3 regions of the Rossellomorea sp. GAMAL-10_SWC genome follow, and region 3 is predicted to be linked to each of the others. Evidence: riboswitches for the same ligand, from Rfam matches in the RefSeq annotation. Region 3 holds a riboswitch; each other region holds the start of a gene.
The links. A riboswitch is a leader RNA that binds a small molecule or an ion and turns the genes downstream of it on or off. The one in region 3 is predicted to bind S-adenosylmethionine.
Positions count from the first base shown of each region.

Region 1: it holds a riboswitch for S-adenosylmethionine, as region 3 does, so the genes downstream of both, V5E38_RS03330 (LLM class oxidoreductase) here and V5E38_RS23800 (methionine ABC transporter ATP-binding protein) in region 3, are expected to answer to the same signal.
Region 2: it holds a riboswitch for S-adenosylmethionine, as region 3 does, so the genes downstream of both, V5E38_RS06665 (2,3-diketo-5-methylthiopentyl-1-phosphate enolase) here and V5E38_RS23800 (methionine ABC transporter ATP-binding protein) in region 3, are expected to answer to the same signal.

Region 1 covers NZ_CP144911.1:677,664-685,435, reverse strand. The annotation lists gene V5E38_RS03340 (histidine phosphatase family protein) at 1-204, opposite strand, end outside; gene V5E38_RS03335 (ATP-grasp domain-containing protein) at 470-1,426, opposite strand; gene V5E38_RS03330 (LLM class oxidoreductase) at 1,442-2,491, opposite strand; SAM riboswitch class I at 2,653-2,759, opposite strand; gene V5E38_RS03325 (Ger(x)C family spore germination protein) at 2,912-4,003, opposite strand; gene V5E38_RS03320 (SLC5/6 family protein) at 4,000-5,091, opposite strand; gene V5E38_RS03315 (spore germination protein) at 5,092-6,456, opposite strand; gene V5E38_RS03310 (FAD-dependent oxidoreductase) at 7,003-7,380, opposite strand; gene V5E38_RS03305 (FAD-dependent oxidoreductase) at 7,481-7,762, opposite strand.
Region 2 covers NZ_CP144911.1:1,379,445-1,387,216, forward strand. The annotation lists gene V5E38_RS06635 (hypothetical protein) at 105-245, opposite strand; gene yjeM (glutamate/gamma-aminobutyrate family transporter YjeM) at 326-1,825, opposite strand; gene V5E38_RS06645 (DUF421 domain-containing protein) at 2,027-2,725, shown strand; gene V5E38_RS06650 (cupin domain-containing protein) at 2,775-3,287, opposite strand; gene V5E38_RS06655 (class II aldolase/adducin head domain-containing protein) at 3,304-3,930, opposite strand; gene V5E38_RS06660 (HAD family hydrolase) at 3,927-4,580, opposite strand; gene V5E38_RS06665 (2,3-diketo-5-methylthiopentyl-1-phosphate enolase) at 4,586-5,806, opposite strand; SAM riboswitch class I at 5,871-5,974, opposite strand; gene V5E38_RS06670 (pyridoxal phosphate-dependent aminotransferase) at 6,032-7,219, opposite strand; gene V5E38_RS06675 (carbon-nitrogen family hydrolase) at 7,363-7,772, shown strand, end outside.
Region 3 covers NZ_CP144911.1:4,932,524-4,940,295, forward strand. The annotation lists gene gcvH (glycine cleavage system protein GcvH) at 1-31, shown strand, start outside; gene V5E38_RS23785 (ribonuclease M5) at 248-598, shown strand; gene V5E38_RS23790 (thioredoxin family protein) at 614-937, shown strand; gene V5E38_RS23795 (hypothetical protein) at 1,141-1,503, shown strand; SAM riboswitch class I at 1,581-1,693, shown strand; gene V5E38_RS23800 (methionine ABC transporter ATP-binding protein) at 1,834-2,841, shown strand; gene V5E38_RS23805 (methionine ABC transporter permease) at 2,843-3,511, shown strand; gene metQ (MetQ/NlpA family ABC transporter substrate-binding protein) at 3,534-4,355, shown strand; gene V5E38_RS23815 (2-hydroxyacid dehydrogenase family protein) at 4,792-5,763, opposite strand; gene dltD (D-alanyl-lipoteichoic acid biosynthesis protein DltD) at 5,924-7,141, opposite strand; gene dltC (D-alanine--poly(phosphoribitol) ligase subunit DltC) at 7,138-7,377, opposite strand; gene dltB (D-alanyl-lipoteichoic acid biosynthesis protein DltB) at 7,393-7,772, opposite strand, start outside.

The DNA.
Region 1 (7,772 bases), 740 kb from region 3:
AATCTCCAGCGTATCGCTCGCTCTTTCTGATGTAGAACAATAGGCATGATCGAAAATAATATTTTGTTCTTTAAAGTACTTTGCAGCAGCCTCTGCCTGTTTAATTCCTAATTCTGTAAGTGGAGAATCACACGAGCCTTGAATTTTCCTTCTACTATTAAATAGTGTTTGTCCATGTCTCATTAGATACAAAGTCTTTTTCATTCGTATCCCCCTTTTCTAATCTAAAAAAATAAGTTTCGGGTAACAGATTTTGTTTCAAAATTAGAGATTAACTTACAATCTAATATTATCAATATTATATTTTTAATCGTTAGCATATTCCTCTTAAATGATTGCCTATTACTCTTAATTTCAAGTAAAAGATTTGAAAAAAAATAGAAAAACAAAAAAAAACGAACACAAAAAGGCCCAAACCCTTGTTATACTTCGGTTTGAACCTTTTCAATTTCAAAGCAATAATTGCAAATTAAGACGCTGTTGTTGTACTATATTTTTCTTCCAAAGTCTTCTTTAAGAATAAAGCTACTTCAAGCATTCCGTACTTTCCAGATTTTGCTTCGGCATCAGAATTATAGTTTGTGTTTGTATTGATATCGTAAGTATAAATTTCACCTTCAGCATTTCGGATAAATTCGATTCCGGCAACTTGAATACTATTTTTAACTAGAACTTCTTTATATTTCTCTAAAATTTCGTCGTCAAAACCTTCAACAATTTCGAACTTAGGTTTCTCTTCGACTTCTTCACCTACTGGGCAGAATAAATCACCAATTTGGCATGCATCCGCTGGGCATAGTTCAAACCCTTCCGAAGTATCTACTTTAACAGCATAAACAAAGTTTCCGCCAACAAACTCGCAACGAGTGATGTAGCTTTCAGGTGATTTGATGTATTCTTGAATCAGTGTAATACCATCGACCGGTTCTTCAAAAGTCGGTCCATCGACATAAGCTTTTAAAGCATCAACACTATGGAATAACTGGACGCCTAGCCCTTTACCAGCGCGATTATGCTTCGTAATAAATGACTGTCCTTCAAAGCTATTAGCTGCTTTAAGAATGTTTTCTTTACCAACAGCTGCAATCGTTTTTGGCGTTTTAACACCATATTTGTTTAACTCTAAATATTGTAAAACCTTACTAACTTCTAGCTTCAAGGCATTCGTGCCATTTAACACCGTACGACCATGTGCTTCAAGCCAAGCTAATACTTGCCCAGTAAATTCCGCTGCGAAACGATGATCACGTGTATGAGAAGAAGCACTCATTCTGCTATAAAAGATCCCTTCTGGTGGTTCAGTTGATAAATCTACCGTACCTTCGTCTAGATGCCATTCCTCATAAGGAACTCCAAGCTCCTCTAATCTTTTTGTTAAATGCACAGTCCACTCACTATTTTCATGAATTACGTATACTTTGCTCATCTTTAAATCCCCTTTCTAGCTTTTTATTAAACTACGTTTTTGTTCTACTAATGGCATAACTTGCTTTGAAAAGCGTTCCATTTCCTCTAGTTGAGGTGAAAATTGTAATAATAATAAGTCTAAGCCAGCTTCTTCAAATTGTAAAATTCGGTCTGCAATTTGCTCTGGTGTTCCTACTAGTTTTGGTCTAAGACCACGATTAGAAACTGAGTAATCTTGTAATTGTATTTGTTGCTCTAATTGTGATTTTGTCGTGAAGTCTTTAAAACCAGCATATCCGCTTGAATCTTTCACTGTTGTAATTTTTTCTAGCTCAGCCAAAGCCTCTTCTTCTGTATCTCTACAAATAACATAAGCAGCCATACCGAAAGAACTTAAAGGTGCATTACCAGTTTGTTCACGGCGTACTTTCATATCTGTTACTTTCTGATTAATTTCTTCAATTGTTCCACCGTGCATCACATATGCGTCACATTTTTCAACGATTGTTTGCTTACCTTTTTCACTTTCACCACCTGCATAAAGAATCGGGTTTGGTCTTTGGACAGGTTTTGGAGCAAGTTTCGTATCCTTTAAGTCGTAAAATTTCCCTGAATAATTGAACGTTTCTTCTGTCCATAAGCCTTTTAGGACATCAATAAACTCCTCTGTACGAGCATAACGCTCATCATGTTCTGTAAAAATACCGCCATATTGACGAGCCTCTTCTGCCCACCATGCAGAAACGACGTTTAGCGTAAAACGACCGTTACTGATTTGATCGATATTAGCAGCCATTTTTGCTGTTACTGCAGGATTATGAAAACCTGGACGAATCGCAGTCATAATTTCGATTTTTTCCGTTACTGCAGCAAGTGCTGCTGCTGTTGACCAAGCTTCAAGTGAATCATGCTCTGGACCTTTAATATCGTTTAAATATAATTCAGCAATTAAAGTAGTCGAATATCCCCATCTTTCAGCTGATTGAATGACCGCTTTAGCATATTCAAATGTTGATGGCATGCTTTCGTCATCCACATTACGTAACCATCCTCCAAAAATCGGTAACCAAAAACCATATTTCATTTCTATTCTCTCCTTCATCCTCAAAATTGTCTAGTTTTCGCATTGGTTAAGTTGGATTTATATATAGTGGAATTCAGTTTTTGTTTAACCTTCCGCGAAATAAATAAAAAAAGAAAAAAGCCTCTTTCATTCAGAAAGAGGCATCGGAAACAATTGTTTTCGACTTATCTATCAGAATGATTTCATTCTGCAGGAAGTGGCACCGTTCCTAAATAAGGAGGTTGCCGGACGTCATAGGGCCTGATCCCTCGGTCACTCTCGATAAGTTTGAATTATGTAATTTCTTTAACTGAATCATAAATCCTAGTAAACACATTGTCAATAAGGGAATTCAAACATTTTATTAAGATAGCGCTTTGATCGTTGTATTTATTAGAAAAAATAAAGTTTTATAATTATTTAATTGACATTAAATCGAATTTAATACATAGTACCAGTTCCCTTTAGTTTCACTTCTGATTTTACTCGAAATTCAAGTTTCGGATAAATTTCTTCCCACTTATATATTTCTTTTTTTGTCACTCCGTATTTTGCTTGATAGTTTAAGCCAAGTCCAAGTGGATCAACATTTAATTCCTGTAGACGTACTAGAAATTTTTTTGTTCTTGAGCTCAAAATGATTGATGCTTTTTTCTCATACTCTTTCAATTCTCTATTTTGATGTAATGATTTTTTAGATTCTTCAATAAATCCTTTTACCTTTATATGAACGTCTACATATGGCTTTTTACTTTTAGGGACAACGATTTTCATGTCAGATTTCGTATTTCCAGCACTTACATAAAATTGATTTTTTCCTTTTCCAACATTAATTAATGTTGTTTTTTTTGGATTTAATAGCTCATTAAGTAATCTTGTTTCATCGCGATTTAATACTGCTTTAAATTTTGTTCCTTTAAAAACGGCGGAAGTATTAATTTTAAAGGAACTATCGAACGGTTCAATAATAGGTAAATATGGATCTATACCGTTTTCCTTCAATCGCATATAATAATCATTAAGTATCTCTGCCATAACGTATGGTGACCTATTTGATTCTTCATTAAAAGCTAACACAACAGCGTTACCCGCTAATCTCTCTGATTTGACCTTCCATGATAAAGTTTCTTTTGCAGAAGGTTCTCCTACAGCTACATAAGCAACGCCTTGAATATCTGGCCGTTTAATAAACCACTTCATCAAATCTATTTGGTTTTCAACTAGTAGCTCTTTATCGATAAGGATTACCCTACAATGAGCAAAATCTAATTTTTTATCTACTAAAGATTGGATTATTCTAATTGCCTCAGAAACTGAAGTTGATTTTTGAGAGATAATTTGAAAATCTGACTTACCTGCTCCAACCTGTGCTGAAGGGATTGCTAATTTCACTGACACAAGGTAGACCCCATTTTCATCTGTTTGGTCGATTCCTATCCCTACGACAAAAAAACGTTTATCAACATCAAGTAATTGGCAACCAGACATAAAACTTAATTCCATAATTAACAACAACGTTAAAATACGTTTCATGCTCTTTGCCTCCGAGATAAGAAAAAAATCAAAAATACTAATATAACTTCAGCTGGAAAACGGATATTTTGCCATATTTTAATCAGATCAAATAATTCTCTTTCGTTCATAATCATCTGCAGTATCATCGTAACGACTCCAAAAAATAGTAAGATCATAAACCCATAATATTTCCTTTTTTTAGCAGGTTTCAAATTATAATTAAAAAACATTCCTTCAAATAGTTTTAAACCAACATGCCATGTTAATATGCCAAATAGAAATGACAATAAAAGGAATATATAAAGCATCAAATATAGCACTCTTTCGATAAACCCATATTCCATTCTTAGAGAATCAGTTATAAAGATCCAAGGAAACACTACTTCATTGACTCCTTTTACACCTAAAAAAGCAATTGGGACGAAAAATGTAAAACTAATTACCACTAATCCGATTAAAGGCAAAACCCAAAGAAATTTTACAACCTTTTTAGTATCAAGATAACGATTGAGGATTGCTAAATTTATATACCCTGTGAAAAAATAAGTAGCAGCAGTAATAGAGCTATAACTAGGCATTTGCCAAAAGTAGTGGAGAATTCTTTTAATATGGACGAAATAAAAATATTTGCTTGACATAGCTTTATAAACGATAAAAAAAACAATTGGAGTAGCAACAAGAACCATTATTTCAATAACGTTTAGTATTGATTTTGTATGAGTATTTGCTCCAAATATAACAATAACTAGAAAAAAAGCTAAAACGTATTTCATATTTAACTCAGGAGTTAAGTACAGTACAGTTATATAAGTAAATGAAATTAAAACAAATGCTCCTGCAGCCAACCACATAATGCCTAAAAATGCTAAGTAAGTGTTTTTAATAAATGAGGGTAGCCGATTGGTAAAAATTTCAGGCAATCCTTTATTAGGAAATTTACTTATTCCGATCGTAAACAAATAAATAAAAATTCCGCCAATTAAAATACTTAACACCATAGATATAAGAGACCCATTAAATCGTTCGCCAATTAAAACCATTGGTACATTGATAATAATGTTCAACATCATTGTTAACAGTACAGTATTGTAAAAGTGACGAGTCAACTAGCTTTGCCCCTCCTTTGGGTTCTCACTTATCGTTTCAACTTTATCGGAAGATCCCCATTCAATCGCTAAAAAAGGAGTCCCAAAGCTTCGCTTATTAGCTAAATAACAGATAAGTAGAAGCATACCTCCGACTAATCCAACCATTCCAAATAGAGTTGCTAATATAATCAGTGGGTATCTAATACATCGAATTGAGAAACTCATTGAACTGATTGGGATCGTAAAATTAGAAATGGCAACAAATGCTGTAATAATAATCATGATGGAACTTACAAGTTGTGCTTGCTGTGCGGCTTGTCCAAGGATAAGTCCACCGACAGTCGTAGCTGTTGGACCAATTACTCTTGGTAGTCTAATACTAGCTTCCACTAACATTTCAACAGCTAACATCATAAATAGCACTTCAAAAATTGATGGATAAGGAACTCCTGCCCTACTACCTGCAATCGTCAAAGTAAGTTGTGACCTTAATATTTCCGGGTTATACGAAGTAATTGCAATATAAAAAGCAGGTAACACCAATGTTATAAAAAGGGCAATATATCTTATTGATTGCAAAAGTTTTTTTATCCAGAATGAATGATATAAGTCATCCATTGAAGATATAAAATCAAAAAATACAGTAGGGGTACTCAAAGTAAATGGCGTTCCATCCATAACAATAGCAACCTTTCCTTGGGCAAGATTTAAAACAGTTCGATCAGGTCTTTCTGTTATCATCATTGTAGGAAATAAATGAATCTTTTTATCAGAAAGTTTACTTTCTAATTGACCAACTGCTTGTATTACATCCACCTTTACCCTCTTAAGACGACTTTTTAATTCATCAATTACCTTTTTATCTGCATAATTAGAATCATAAAGTATTGCTATATTTGTTTTTGTGATTGTTCCAACTGTTTGATACTCAATGCTTAATTTATTGGAAGGATATCTTTTACGAATTATCGCTATATTTGTACTGAGGTCATGTGAAAAAGCTTTTTGTGGCCCTTGAACTGATGTTTCTACTGAAGCTTCTTCTGATTGAGTATTCATAGTACGAATTGCATTAAAAGAATAAATCCCATTCGAGATGAAAATTAATACGTTACCAGAAATAATATATTCACCTAAATACCTTTTGTTTTGAATCGACTCACAATTAGATAGGGAGAGTAAGTGTAACAGAAATTTACTTTCTTTATCACAAAGCATAAGTGGTTGGATGATATCAGTTTTAATTTTATCTGCGTCACATAAATCTTGAAGATAAATTAAACAGATTTGCTGTTCGTAATATTCAAAAGAATGGACAACTAAATCTTTTGATGCCTCAAATTCTTGTTTAAGCGCATTTATTACTGCAAGTTGACTTCTCATCTTATGCTTCCCTCCTTTTATTTCTTTTCATATTTTTTTAGTATGTCAACTTAATGTCTATCCATTCTTTTCAAATTCCTGTTTTTCCCTTTTCTATTAACATTTTAATTAGATATAAAGTTGCATTTTGACAAATGAAGCCTTTATCAGAATGAATTAGTTGATTTCGGATTCTCGCTGTTTTCCTTACTCATGAACTGAGTTACTAATTTTCAGATTCTTGCTGTTTTCCTTACTCATGAACCATTTATTTATGTGATCGCTCATCTTAGTAGTTTGAATAAGGTACGGTGATAAAATCACTACATTTATGATTTCTGCTTCTTTACTTACTCATAAACCCTTGATGAGTTACTACATTTCGGATTTCTGCTTCTTTACTACTCATGAACCCTCTATGAGTTACTATATTTCGAATTCTTGCTTTTTTACTTACTCATGAACCATTTATGAATTATTATTACATTTCGAATTCTGGTTTTTTCCTTACTCATGAACCCCAATTAAACGAAAAAACCCAACAAATCGTTGGGTTAGTTACATTACTTATAAATTATTAATACCATTTGCAGTCCGAACTCCTGCTTCAATTGCCCCTTGCATCCACCCAGGAGTAGATGATGCATGTGAACCCCCAAAATGAATTCTTCCTTCTGGAGAACTAATATAGGGACCGAGCTCTTTTTGTTGATTCGGTTTATACATAACAAATGCACCACCGGATAATGAAAATTGTGTCCAGCTCTGCGAATAACCTACTAAAAATTCTTTATAAACCACATCACCAAAAATGGTTGAAAGATTAGCTAATGCTTTATCAATACGTGTATTGTTATTCATATCAATGGCATATGTGAGTAATTCTATAGCATTTTTTCCTTTTTCATTTGGAGCGACTGGATAATTTAATATGTCCGGATTCATCTCGTAATTTTTTACATTTGTTAATATATTATTGACGTAAATTAAATCATTTGGGCGTACTATTAATAAATTGATTTACTTTTAAATTAAATTTTTTTATCTATGCAAATGTTAAATGGTGGAATGAAGGGATACGCATTGCTCGAAGTTCAGTATACTGGTTATTAAGAAATGGTTCTCTCTTTGTATAAATTCTTCCCCCAATTCTGCGATTAGCCTCGATAATCGTAACTTGATGCCCGGCTTCTTTCAAAAGTGATGCACTAACTAAACCAGATATACCTCCACCAATTATGGTAACTCTCTTTGGTGAATTTGTTTTAGCTAATCCATTTTGAATGATCTCAAGCATTTCCTCCATTGAAAGGGCTTCTCGAACCAAAGGATACCAC
Region 2 (7,772 bases), 1.4 Mb from region 3:
AGGGAAGTAAAATCGACTATAAGCCATTTTTAGGTATTAGTATAAATATAAATGCATCTACGCCTCTGACTTCTCCTAACGGCTCGCCAATCGGTGAGTTTTCTTTATGAATTTTTAACTTCATTAAGAGCTTCAGTATTTGATTTACTTGGAGCAAAATAACCTTCTGAATTAACTGCAGCTGGTGTAGGTTGCCCTTTATTTTTGTTCTTCTTTTTTACATGTGGATTTTGATTGTGACCCATGAATATCACCTCCAAATTTAGTATGTGCTATATTTCCGACTTACTTTCGGAATTGTTATTAACAATAAGTGGGAAGATTGCTAAGCAATTTTCTTCTCTTTTTGGGTATGTTTTCTTGAACGGTTAAGAATGAGTAAAGCTAATATTGAAAAGAAGATTGGACCTGCAATCATCCAGATTGTTGAGTTGTAATCACCTTCAATAGCCGGTTGAATGATTGTAAAAAAGTTTGCAAATCCAACTACTAATATAACGAGAATGCTTGCAAATAAAGCAGATGAATTTGATTTTAATATTTGGAATGGTTTATCGATTTGATCATTCCTTTTAAACATGGGATACGCAATTCCTAAAAATATATAAGGTAATGTCATTGAAACATTCGTCATTAAAGTTATTTTATTAAAAAATGCAGATGCTCCTTGACCGCCAAAGGAAGTTAGGACAATAATGATGGATACAATTGCAAATTGTACCCACATTGCATTGACAGGCATACCTTTTTCATTTGTGTCTGAAAATTTTGTCGGCCATAAGTATTTTGGTGTGCCTTTGATGATTGTTTTTAATGGTGCATAAATTAATGTGAAAAATGCTCCGGTATATGCAAGGAACATTGATAAACCAGTAATTCTTGCAAACCAAATGCCAATTAGATCGGCAGTATGTGTTGATAAATTAAAAGCTTTTCCAAGTTCTAATCCTAAATTATACATAAGGACATATGTTATGTTCCCTAAGTTCGTTGTACTAGCACTTAAATCATTTGACCAGTTAATAAAAATACCTACTAAAAAAATACCTAACGAATATCCTACTGAGATAATAATTGCTGAAATTGTAATCCCTTTTGGAAAATTACGTTCAGCGTTTTCCGTTTGATCAACTAATCCGCCGATTGCTTCTAAACCGCCATATGCAAAGATTGCAAATACAACAAATGATAAGATTGCGAGAGTAGATAGATAATTTGGATTAGGTGAGTGAGCAAATGCTGATGAAAAGCTTTTAATTGGTTGAGCAAATTTTCCTCCATTGAATAGAAAAATAAGGATACTTGTGATTAGCAATACTATATTTAATGAGAAAACTGTGACTCCACCAATTGTTGTAACCTTACTAATACTCTCAATCCCTTTTGAAGCAAAATAGGTCACAACTAACATCCAAAGTAATGCTAATAAGCCAATTGATTGAGTAGATGAAAGTCCAAATAATGAAAGGGATTGCGTTTTGTCTCTACCAAAAATAAAGGTTGATAGGGGAATCCAAACCTTAGAAGAGACACTAACCATATAAATTACATAGGAAGAGAACCACATAAAGGTTCCAATAAAAGCGAATCTAGGACCAACTGAATCTGCCATCCATGTATAAATTCCACCTTCTGAATCCTTATAGGCAGCTCCGAACTCAGCCATCATAAAGGCAAAAGGAATAAAAAACGTAATAGCTGAGAGTAAATACCATGGAATTGCACTATATCCCATTAAATAGAAAGCTGTAGGTATATTTCCAAAACCATATACAGTTGTAAATACCATTAATATTAAGCCAACGAGTGAAAGTTTTTTACTCAAGATCTCACCTCAGATAATTAGTCGATTATAAATGAATAGTATTATTTTCTTCAATAATCGGTAATTTATGAGGGTATAACAACCAATCAGGTTTACTAATTTTTTAGAAATAATAAAGAATAGTTTCGTTCTATTTTTCAAACGCTAAGTTGATTGATAAATTCTTAAAATAGTTGGTTTGAAAGAGAAAGGATGAACTAAATGAGCTTTAATGAAGTAGTATTAAGAGTTATATGCTCATTTTTTGTTTTATTTATTTTAACGAGATTAATGGGGAAGAAGGAGATTAGTCAATTAGATGTTTTTACATTTATAACAGCTATTACAATAGGGAATATAGCAGCATCAATTACGACATCTAAAACATTAACTATTGAAGATGGGATTATTGGATTAGTTGGCTGGGCAGTTTTGACGATTATCATGGGGTATTTAAGTTTAAAATCTAAAACTGTACGTCGGGTAATTCTTGGGGAACCAATAATTTTAATTAGACAAGGAAAAATAATGGAAAATGCATTAAAAAAAGCTAGATTAGATTCAGAGCAATTTCAAGGAATGCTTCGTAATGAGAATATTTATTCGTTGAAAGATGTAGAGTACGCTATATTTGAAATCGATGGCAGTTTATCTATTATGAAGACAAATGATGTTAAAACGAAAAAAAATAAAACATGGAAAAAAACTTTATTATTTCCGACTTCAACAGCAGTCGTATCTGACGGGGAAGTAAATGAAGATGCATTATCAAATTTAAACTTGGATAAAAAATGGTTAATGGCTCAACTTGAAAGGGTAGGTATTAAATCAATTTCAGATGTGTTTTTTGTTGAAGTACAAACCGACGGGTCGTTATATATCGATTACCGAGAAGATCATTTCAATGAAGAGGAAAATTAATTGACTCACATCCTAAAAGTGGATATGAGTCAATTTAGTTTTTATCAAATTATTCGTAAATCGGCACCCAGCCTTCAGTAGTAACAAACAATCGAACAGCAACTACTTTACGATCCTCTGCTAATGTGAAGTAGTGGCGTACATTTGGTGGTACAGAAATTAAATCTCCAGGATTCAAATTAACATGGAAAAATCCTTCATTTCCTTCGATAATAAACGTACCGTGACCGCTAACTATGAAGCGAACTTCGTCATCTGTATGATGATGCTCGCGGTTGAAGTTTTTAAGTAAATCATTAAGATTTGGAGTTGCTTCTGAAAGAGTAATAATATCACTTGCTAAATAGCCACGTCTTGATGAAATACTGTCGATTTCAGCTTTAAAAGTTTCAAGAATTGCTGCTTTTTCATCATCTGATAAAATAAATTTTTCTTGTAGCGAACTATGTAATTGTTCGATATTCCAATTTTCGTAAATTACACCTTGTTCTTCTAAATATGCTTTTACCTCAACATCACTTGTAATATGATAATCTTTTTTTTCTACCCAAATTGTTGCCATTCTTCATTCCTCCAAATTAGTTCTTTATAAATGTATTTTTTTGTATACCTTGTAAAGCGTATTGGAATAGAAACTCATAAGCTTCTAAATGTTTTTTTGCTTCAAATGCTGATTCTGCCCATACTGTTATACCATGATTGTGAATTAATACAGCACCATGATCATTTTTAATATGTGGAAGAAATTCATTTGCAAGAGTGGGGATATGCGCATGATTTTTTATAATTGGAATTGTAATTTCTGCATCTTCTTCCCAAAGTCCCAATGCTTTAATAATTTCAATACCAGAAAAAGATATCTCATCTTGATATGGGAAATCCTTTGTTATAAAGTTATTTGCTAAAGTGTGTACATGAAGAACGCATTTCGCATTTGTGTGTTGATAAATTAGACGATGCAAAATGGCTTCAGCTGATGGTTTTTTTGATTCATCCCAAACAGATTGGTCAAATTCATTAACGAGTAAAAAATCGTCATAAGTATGTTTAGTTTTATCTTTACCACTAGTTGTAACTAAAAAGTTCAAAGGCTCCTCATTTACTTTAATTGATAAATTTCCGCTAGTTCCTAAAAACCAATCTCGATCAGCAAGTACTTTTTTTACTTCGCGAATTTCATCATAATGTTTGAAAAAGTCCTTCATACTAGCACCTCCTTCTCTAATGAAGCTCGAATATCATAGAAATTTTCAAAAGGAATGAAAGGTAAAGATAATTCTTCACATTTATCTTTTAAGAAATCTCGAGCAAAAATTAAATTAGCTTCTTTTGCAATTTGTAAGTCAGTAATTGAATCACCAATGACAATGATAAAATCATTTGCTTCACTAAATTTTCTTTTAACAGATGGTTTACACATTCCACAATCATTCGTACAGTTTTCATCACAAGAATGATCCCAATGAATTTTTACAGTTTGGCCTGTAAAGTCAGTACGATTACATAAAATATCAGAAGATGGAAGGTAATCAGCTAATATTGGATGAACGAAAAAATCTAATCCGCCACTTACAACTTTTAACTCATATTGTTGTACGCTTACAAATTGTATAAAATCGCTAAAACCATCTCGAATGACAGTACGATTGATTACATAATCGGTCATTTCTTGTTTTTTCGTTGAAGGAATCGTAGCAAACATTTTCTCTACACCTTCTCGAATCGATATATTGCCATTTAATACTTCACTAGTTAATCCACTTACTGAAGGTGGAGCAAATTCTTTAATTAAATTAACGATATTGTCTCCCTCTGTAATTGTTCCATCAAAATCACAAAAAATCTTTATTGCCATTGTTGTTACCCCCAAAGTTGTAATGCTTTTTGTAGTGATGTATTTGGAAGTGCGTAGTCTTTTAGGTCAACTCCAGATAATGTTGCTGAAATTGCTTCTCTAAATGCATTACCTCCACCAATTGGTCCATCCGGATGACCATGAACACCTCCGCCAGCGTTGATGACTTGCTCAATTCCAAAATCTTGAATTAATTGAGGCACAAGTGCTGGGTGAATTCCTGCAGAAGGTACCGGGAATGTCTCTTTTAATCCATTTGATACTGTTAAATTTTCAGCAATTTTTAAAGCTGTCTCTTTTTCTAATGCAACTGATCCATATGGTGAAGGGAAAAGACTAAAATCTGCACCAGCAATTCGTAAAAGTTTACCAAGTAATAATCCTGCGTCAATACCATAAATTGGAGAGGAACTAAACGCACCCGATACAGCAGGATGAGCCATAATTGGAATATTAATTGATGGATCTTCTGCCAAACCTTGCAGTACATCAATTCCATACGAGAACACATTTAATAAAAATACATCAGCACCAGCTTCGGCAGCACGTAATGCTTTTTCTTTTAATTCATATGTACGGCCAGTTAAATTCACCGCGTATAATGTTTTGTGTCCTGTTTTTTCATAAACTTGGTTCAAAATATTTTTTCCGTGAGTGACGCGATCCGTAATAGATGTAATTGTGTCAAAAAGGATCTCGTCATCTTTTATTAAATCTACGCCACCTAAAGCTTGCTTTTTTAATTCCTCTGAAATGTATTGAATATCTCTGCCGATAATTGATTTAAAAATGCTCATTAATAAAGGTCGATCATATACATCCAATTTCTCTCGAATACCTTTAATACCAAATTTTGGACCCGGAAAAAGAGCTAAAATGTCATCCGTAAAATTTAAATCAATTAGTTTAATTTCACCATCAAGGGATAGCTTACCGAAAACGGTTGTTAAAATTGCTGGTAGATCAGCTGAAAAATTTAAGCTAGGATAATAGATTTCAATAATCCCTTTTGTCGGTTTATAGCCTAGAAAGTTAACGACATTTTCTTCGCATTCTATTTCACGTACTGAAAGAACTTTGCCTTTATGCTTTTGTAATTGAATTTGATCATTTTGAGGTAAATTCGTCCATGAACCAACCGTTAAACCTAGCGCGATTGACTCTGCCTTTTTTTCTAAATGATGATTTTTATCATAAACTTGGTAAGTTGCTATTACTCCACTCATTTCAAAACCTCCAAAAAGTTTTAGTCAAACAAAAAACCTCTCCACTAAGGAGAGGTTTACCTACACCTTATCTGCCAGCAAATGCTGCGAGAATTAGCACCGTACTAGTTAACTAGCCGGTTGCCGGGTTTCATCGGGCTCGGTCCCTCCACCTACTCTGAATAAAGTAATATTTAATTTTGAATTCTTAATCTAATCGAATTATTTCATGAACAATCACAATTGTCAAACATTAAATTTTGAAAATATTTCAATCTCTTTTAATCTAGCAACTGCTTCCTTCAATCGATCAATATCTGATAGTAGGCCGACTCTTACATACCCTTCTCCATATTCTCCAAATCCATTTCCGGGAGCGACTGCAATATGAGCCTTTTCAAGTAAAAGATCAGCAAATTCCTGTGATGTAAAACCTGATGGGATTTTTAACCATGCAAAAAACGAACCTGCAGGTGCAGTTACTTCCCATCCAATTTCGTGACAGCCACTAATAAATACATTTCTACGCTCTTCATAAAGTGCTAATAGTTGTTTTACACTTTCTTGAGATTCAGTTAGCGCAGCAGCTGCAGCTTTTTGAACAGCAGGGAAGATGCTAACATAAAGATGATCCTGTAATAGATTAATTGCTGAAATAACCTCTTTATTTCCAACTGCAAAACCAATTCTCCAACCAGCCATATTATAAGTTTTAGAAAGGGTATAAATTTCAATCCCGCATTCCTTTGCTCCTGGAGTTTGAAGATAACTTAAAGGTTTTTTGCCGTCAAAACCAAATGCGCCGTAAGCAAAATCATGACAAACGGTAATCTGATTATTTTTTGCAAGCGCAACTGTTTCTTTAAAAAATTCTTCAGTTGCTATAGCACCTGTGGGATTATTTGGATAATTGATAAATAATATTTTACTAGCACCCAAAACATCTTGAGGAATTAATTTATAATCTGGTAAAAATTGATTTTCTTCAAGTAATGGAAGCATGTATGGAACTGTTTTTGAAAGAGATATACCAGACAAATAGTCTGGATAGCCTGGGTCTGGAACTAAAATTGTATCTCCTTCGTCACATAAACAAAGTGGTAGCTCTACTAATCCAGCTTTTCCACCGAATAATATGGCTACTTCTTCCTCTGGGTCTAAATCAACATCATACTCTCGTTTATAAAATTCTACAACAGCATTTTTTAAAGAGCTCATTCCTCTAAACGGAGAATAACGATGAGTTAAAGGGTTTTCAACAGACTTTTGTAGTGCTTTTATAATATGGTCGGGTGTAGGTCGATCGGGATTTCCTTGTCCAAGATTAATGACATCATGACCATTATTAATTGACTGATTCACTTTTTGGACTAGTGAAGCAAAAAATTGTTTTGGTAAATTGTTTAATAGTTTACTATGATTCAAGTTAATCACTCCAAAAATATAATAAAATTAATTTGAATAGATCGTTTCTTAATCGAATGATTTTCATGAACGACTGTTGCAATAACTTTCACCATCATATATGCTCGATTTAAAAATGTCTATAAAATTTAGAATAGGGTGAATAAATTGTGATTAAAATTGCGTGTATTCAATCTGACGTTATTTTAGGTGAATCAAAGACTAATTTAGAGAAAATGAAAACTCAAATAAACGAAGCTGTTAAAGAAAATATTCGTGTAATTGTACTACCTGAGCTATGGACAACAGGCTATTGTCTGGAAGAAATTGGTTTGCACACAGGTGAACAAGAAGTGATTATTTCTGAACTTCAGTCCATCGCAAAATCAAATAATGTAATATTGATTGCTGGTTCGTTCCCAATTGCAAGAGAAAATGGTGTTACGAATACATTAATTGTTATTAGCAGTACTGGTGAATTAGTAAAAACTTATGATAAAGTTCATTTGTTCCAGTTAATGAACGAGCATCACTATCTTCAATCAGGGGAAACAGATGGACTTTTTGAAATCGATGGATTAAC
Region 3 (7,772 bases):
TCAATACGAAGAAATGATTAATCAAGACTAATTATCTAAAATTAAGCGTCCAAATTGGGCGCTTTTTTATTTTATGTGTATAATTAATGTAATAAAGCTTAACTTATTTACATAAAACATTATTTAAAGGGACATTTTCATTTAGGTAAAAAAAGGAAACAACAAAAGGGAAATCGAATATACTATATACAAAAGATTTTTAGTCAAAAGTTTTTGAGTCCTATACATTAGGTGATGCCCAGTGAATATTGAAGATCAAAGAAAAGTTATCATTGTCGAAGGTACTACTGATAAGAGAAAAATACAGACGATTATAAAGGAGCCTGTAGATATTATCTGTACGAATGGTACAGTTGGTACTTCAAAGCTAGATGAGCTTGCTGAAATGTTAGATTTAAGAGAAATTTATGTGTTAGTAGATGCAGATGAGGCTGGTGAAAAGCTTAGAAGACTGTTAAAAAGAGAATTTCCACAGGCAGAGCATCTGTACATTGATAGAAGTTATCGAGAAGTGGCAACAGCTCCGAGTCAACATTTAGCTAGTGTATTATTAGGGGCGGATATTTTAGTATTTACAGATTATTTACGTACAAATTAAAGAGGATTAAAGATCATGCAGCAATGGACAAAGAATGAAATAATGCAAAGAATTCAATCAAAAGAGACGACAGTTATTTATATTTATACCGCAATGTGTGGTACATGCCAAGTAGCTTCTAAAATGCTAGAAATTGTAAATGAGATTCTGCCAAATTTACCTATAAGCAAGGTGAATATTAATGAAATAGTGGAAGAAGCTCAAAACTGGAAGGTTGAAAGTGTACCTTGTTTACTTATTTTTGAAAATGGGGAAATGAAACAAAAAATCTACGCTTTCCAGTCAGTACCATATTTACATGAATTGTTAAAAAAATATAATTTATATATTAAACGATGAGTGCATACTGAATGTTGCACTCTTTTTATTTGGCTTAAAATATTTCCTGATATTAGACATATTTCTCGGGAAATGAGTTGAATGCTGTAGAAATAAAATTAAAATATAGATTTTTATCAAAGTAAATGTCGAGCGAAATATAAAGAATACACCTCTTATCTATGAGAAAATAAGATTAAAGAATCCAAGAAGAGGTGTTTATTATGGAAATCAAGGAGTGGATAGGACAAGCTAGAAACTTATTTATAAAAAAAGAATATTTACAAATTATTTTGCCCATCGAAGAAAGAATTGTAGAATTTAACTGTCTAAATGAAAAATTATTTATAAAGTTAAGTAAAAAGGCTCCTTTTATAGAGATAATTGATCGTTCGATTCCGCAACTTAGAGTTAATTTTTCGAAAGATGGATGGGAATATTTAAATTCAGGTTCGCAAAGATTAGGACTTTTATTAAAACTGAAAGATGCTTCTTTTGAAGGGAACTATCGATTATTACTACTAATGGAAACGATTTTTCAATATACAAGTGTTGAAAACGAAAAAAAACTTTTAGAAAATTGTTGACAATTAGTGTCTAACTTTGTAGAATTGGACTTACGTTAAAGAAATTACGTTAAACAACTTAATAGATCGTAAGATTACTCTTATCGAGAGAGGTGGAGGGACTGTGCCCTGTGAAACCCAGCAACCGTCAATGAGATCGTCATTGAAATGGTGCTAATTCCTGCAAAGCATGTGCTTTGAGAGATGAGAGAAAGGAATACTTTTTGTATGTTAAACCTTTCTGCTCATATGAGTTGAAAGGTTTTTTTATTATTACGAGACTAAAAAAGTACTTTCTTACAAAAAATTGAAAGATGAGTTGTTAGAATGTTTTGAAAGGAGAACGAATGTATGATTCAAATAAATAATGTAAGTAAAATATACAAAGGTAAAAAGGGCACAGTTACCGCAGTACAAAATGTTTCGTTAACGATTGAAGCAGGTGAAATTTTTGGCATGATCGGATATAGCGGCGCAGGGAAAAGTACGCTATTACGTATGCTAAATGGGCTTGAGGCGCCTACATCAGGTGAAGTCATTATAAATGGTCAATCGATTTCGAAATGTTCATCTAGTCAGTTAAGAAAAGCAAGACAGAAAATAGGGATGATTTTTCAGCATTTCAATTTATTGTGGTCAAGAACTGTATTAGAAAATATACTTTTCCCACTTGAAATTGCTAAGGTTCCAAAAAAAGAAAGCATTAATCGTGCGAAAGAATTAATCAAACTTGTAGGTCTTAAAGGTAGAGAGAATGCTTATCCTTCTGAACTTAGTGGAGGTCAAAAGCAACGCGTCGGAATTGCAAGAGCACTTGCTAATAACCCAGATGTTCTTTTATGCGATGAAGCGACTTCTGCATTGGATCCAGAGACAACAGATTCAATATTAGCTTTACTGACAAATATTAATAAACAGCTTGGTATTACAATTATCCTAATTACTCATGAAATGCATGTTATACAAAAGATATGCCAACGAGTAGCTGTAATGGAAAACGGAAATGTAGTAGAAGAAGGCCATGTTGTTGATGTATTTACTCGTCCAAAACAAGCAATTACAAAGAAATTTGTAACACAAATCAAAGGCAATGATGAAGACAGTAAAGTAATTTCTGAAGGTGATGGGAAGGATAATACTTACAAGCTAACCTTTAAAAATGGTCAAGCAGATCAGCCGCATATTTCTGAGGTTGTTAAGCACTTTGATATTGAGATTAACATTTTACAAGGAAAAATTGTTCAAACTGCTGAAGGCTCTTATGGGACAATGAAGATTCAACTTGTTGGAGACATAAATAACATCAAAGAAGCAATTGCTTACTTAGAATCAAAACAAGTTGAAGTGGAGGTAGCATAAGATGACACAACTTTTTCCGAATGTTGATTGGGATGCAATGCTTTTAGCTACTCAAGAAACATTATTCATGACAGTAATAGCTGCGCTTGCAACGTTCATTTTTGGACTAATTATAGGTTTATTCTTATTTTTAACTAGTAAAGACCAGTTGCTTGAAAATAAATTTTTTAATACAATCCTAGCAGCGTTTGTAAATATTTTTCGTTCAATACCGTTTATCATTTTAATTATTTTATTAATTCCATTTACGATCTTTATACTTGGCTCTATGCTTGGAGCAAAAGCAGCATTACCTGCATTAATTATTGGTGCTGCACCATTCTATGCAAGGATGGTCGAAATCGGATTACGTGAAATTGATAAAGGTGTAATCGAAGCTGCAAGAGCAATGGGGGCTAGTACCTTTACAATCATCCTAAAAGTATTAATTCCAGAAGCATTACCAGCAATTATTTCAGGCTTAACTGTTACTACAATCGCAATTGTTGGTTATACTGCAATGGCTGGTGTAGTAGGTGGTGGTGGACTTGGTAACTTAGCATTTATGGAAGGATACCAACGTTCTAATAACCAAGTAACGCTTGTTGCGACAGTAATTATTTTATTAATCGTATTCATTCTTCAATTTATTGGTGATTTAGTAACAACAAAAATAGATAAACGAGCTTAATCATATAAGGGAGGAACTAACAATGAAATTCAAAAAAATCGTAGGAATTTTAGGAGCAGGTGTTTTAGCATTATCTTTAGCAGCATGTAATAAAGGTGGAGAAGATAAAAATAAAGAATTAGTGGTTGGTGCATCAAATGTACCTCACGCAGTTATTTTAGAACAAGCTAAACCAATCCTTAAAAAAGAAGGAATTAACTTAAAAATTGTTAAATTCCAAGATTATGTATTACCAAATAAAGCACTTGCTTCAAAAGAATTAGATGCAAACTATTTCCAACACATTCCATATTTAGAAGCTCAAATGAAAGAAAATGGTTATAAATTTGAAAATGCTGGTGGAATCCACATCGAGCCGATCGGAGTTTACTCTAAAAAATATAAGAGCTTAGATGAGCTGCCAGATGGAGCTAAAATTATCATGAGTAGCTCAGTAGCTGACCATGGTCGTATGTTAAGCTTATTACAACAAGTAGGTTTAATTAAACTTAAAGCTGGAATTGATCCAACTACTGCTCAAATTAAAGACATTGCTGAGAATCCAAAACACTTAAAATTCCAAGCTGATGTAGACGCTGGAATGCTTCCAAAAGTTTATCAAAACAATGAAGGCGATGCAGTGTTAATTAACACAAACTACGCGATTGATGCTGGATTAAACCCAATGAAGGATGCTATTGCTTTAGAAGGTAAAGAATCTCCATATGTAAACATTATCGCTGTTCGTAAAGGTGACAAAGATAAAAAAGAAATCAAAGAACTTGTAAAAGTTTTACACTCTAAAGAAATTCAAGATTTCATCATAAAAAAATATAAAGGTGCAGTAGTACCTGTAAGTCAATAATATGAAAAGAGTGGGTATCCCAGTTGTAATTTTATGGGAACCCTCTTTTTTATTTGAAAAACTAGTAACTGCAAATAAATTTTGAAAATCGCAAATAAAATTGGCAAAACTGCAATTAAATTTAGAGAATCGCAAATAAAGTTTGGGAATTTGCAATTAAATCCCAAGGAATCGCAAAAAAAAATAGAAAATTACCTATAAAAGGTATTACGACCTTAATATTGTACAATTGTTGAGACTATTATGTGGAAGTTTATCAAATACGCAAACTTCTTTCTGAATCGAATAAAAATCTGCTAAATATTTCTAAAAAGATCGATTACAAACAACAAATGAACGAAAATACCTACGACTCCAAAGTACTTGTAATTTAATAATAAAAAAGGGTTGTACATAAGTCAGTGAATCTAACTTTATGAAACAGCCCTTTTTATTTTTAATTCTTCACAAGGATTTGATTTACAGGTGAGATTGGTGGTCGTTCAGCAATAACCTCAATAATATTTTTAGCTGCTATTTCTGACATAGCATCACGAGTTTCATATGTTGCATTTCCGATATGAGGTGTTAATACAACATTTGTAAGTGATTTTAGTTCTTCTGTTATTTTTGGTTCGAATTCAAATACATCTAGAGCAGCACCTGCAATAACACCTTCTTTTAATGCGTCTACTAATTCCTGTTCGTTCGCTAAAGGGCCTCTAGCTGCATTGATAAAAAACGCAGTATCTTTCATCTTGTAAAACTCTTCTTTTCCAAATAAATGGTGTAGCTCGGGTTTGTAAGGACAATGAAGGGTAATATAGTCAGAAGTCTGTAAAAGTTCATCCATTGATCCGTATGTGGCATTTAATTCTTGTTCGAGTTCAGTACTTAATCTTCTTGGTTGATGATAAATAATATTCATATTAAACGCCTTAGCTCGTTTAGCTACTGCTTGTCCAATATTTCCAAAACCGAAAATACCTAAAGTTTTTCCTGATACTTCTGTTCCTCTAAAGAATAATGGAGCCCACCCTTCAAAACCTTTTGTACGGCAAAGTTCGTCTCCTTCGACTATTCTTCTCGAAACAGCTAAGAGAATTCCTAAAGTTAGCTCTGCAGTTGCGTCTGTAGAAACGAGAGGAGTGTTTGTAACATGGATCCCCTTACTAGTTGCATAATCTACATCGATATTATTAAATCCTGCTCCGTAGTTAGCAATAATTTTTACATTTTTAGCAGCATCAATTACTCTTTTTGTGATTGGAGTCGATAGCAAACTTAAAATTGCATCTACCCCACCAACAAGCTCACACAATTCATCTTCTGTAATTAATTTCTCATTTTCATAAACAATGACATGATGATCTTTTAATAATTCCTCAGCCTTTTCTGGGATTTTTCCCGCTACCAAGATATGTGCCAAATTAGAAACCTTCTTTCAACAGTTTAATAAATGAATAATAACGTTTTTATTATAAATGAAGTTTCAAGTTTTTGTTTAATTTAGTATTTGGCAATTTAAAGAATATATTTATTTTTAAGGTCTATCAGCAACATAAAAAAGCAGACAGATGTCTGCTTTTTCATTGATATCTATGATTTAAACTTGCAGTAGGGGGAGTATGTTTTACTGAATAAAACTTATTTAAAGATTGATCTACATATACCCAGCCCTTCCAGCCTAAGTGAATTGTATCTTTTAAGAAAAACTCATCGTATTCATGTGAAGAAAAATCAGCTACTTGGAATCCAGCATCTTCAATTTGTTTTCTTACCTTTTTGTAATAAACTTCTCTACCTTCTTTTGGGAATCCAGCGTAATCATACCATGGTCCATTTACTGGAACGGAAATAAACAACGCTTGCGTATGCTCTTTTTTTAATAATGCTAATACCATTTGAAGGTCATCATATTCTGGCGATACACCATAGTTACTATTTCGTTTATAATTTTTTAAAACTGGAAGACGATTTTGAATGTGCTTTATATAGTATTTATTAATTATTCCGAAATGGTTAGAAGTTGACTCACGTTTGCCAATTTTATCAGCAACTTGTGCTACCCGACCCCAGGATAAATCTTCATATTTTGATTTTTTTAATCGGAAGTTATTATCAGGATCCATTATAACGGTCTCGAAAAGATCTTTCTTTTCAAGTATTTTAAAATAAGTGTAAGCTAACGGTTTTTCAGCCATAGCTTCAAACTTAATTTTTTTGCTATTTGAAATATAAGCATTTAATTGGGTTACTAATAAAGAGTCTTTTTTGATAATTGATAGCGTTAAAAGTCTCTTTGCAATTTGTCTCTTTACTGAATTATCAATTGTATTATTAAAAACGAATGAATAAGTTTGAAGCGCAGAGTAATTAGGTGAAAAATGAGTATCGTCAATGCCATGTGGAATAAACCACTGTGGAGATAAAACAAACACAATTTTTCTATTTTTTATTCCATCACCTAAAGATGCTAAGTCAAGAAAATGAACGATACTTTGTGATCCCCCTCGACCAATTAGATAGGGAGTAAATTCATTTTTTTCTCCCATAAAAAATCTAGAAGGATGGAAGGGGTCTCTTCTAGCTAGTTCTGAAGACCCGAAAATAGGTAGGAATTTTGGGTCTTTTATCATTTTATCTTGAAGCAGAGTCCCTTGAAATGTTTCAGGGTTTAAGGATGCTGCTGTATTATTTAATCGTTCTTTTGTAATAAATAGTTCGTAAAAAGAATTTGGAAGATACAAAGCTAGTAAAAAAATGAGAATAGCTGTTATCATCCCAAAAAATTGAACTTTTTTCATTTTCTAGCCTCTAAAATCGAAATGATTTTATTTGGTGTTGCCCACTCCTCGCGATCGAAGTCAGAAATCGTCACGTTGATACCGAGTTGTTCTTCAATTTCAACTAATAAGCTAACTGTACCAAATGAATCTAATAATCCTTCTTCAAAAATCAGAATATCTGGGTTTTCAATCACTTCATCTGTATTACATAAATCTGCTAAAATGTTTAAAACTTCTGCTCTTAAATTTTCCATTATACTAATTCTCCTTTAGTTAACTAGATGTCCTGAAAATATTAAAAATCCGAAACAAATAAAATGGAATGTAATTATAACCGCCAATACATGTGTTAGTTTAGTATTTTTCCAAATCTTTTTTTTCTTATTGAATTGTTCAAACCAATCAAAACTACACATCAATATGGCTTGGTATAAACCATAAAGTAGGTAATTAATTTGGATCCCATGCCATGCACCCATTAGTAAAAATAAGGTAGTATAACTGATGTAAGAAATATTTCTTCTATTTTTAATCATTTTTTTCTTAGTCAGTAAGAATACCATTCTCATATATACATAGTCGCGAAACCAAAATGATAAGCTCATATGCCAGCGATTCCAAAAGTCTTTTATATTCCGACTAATGAATG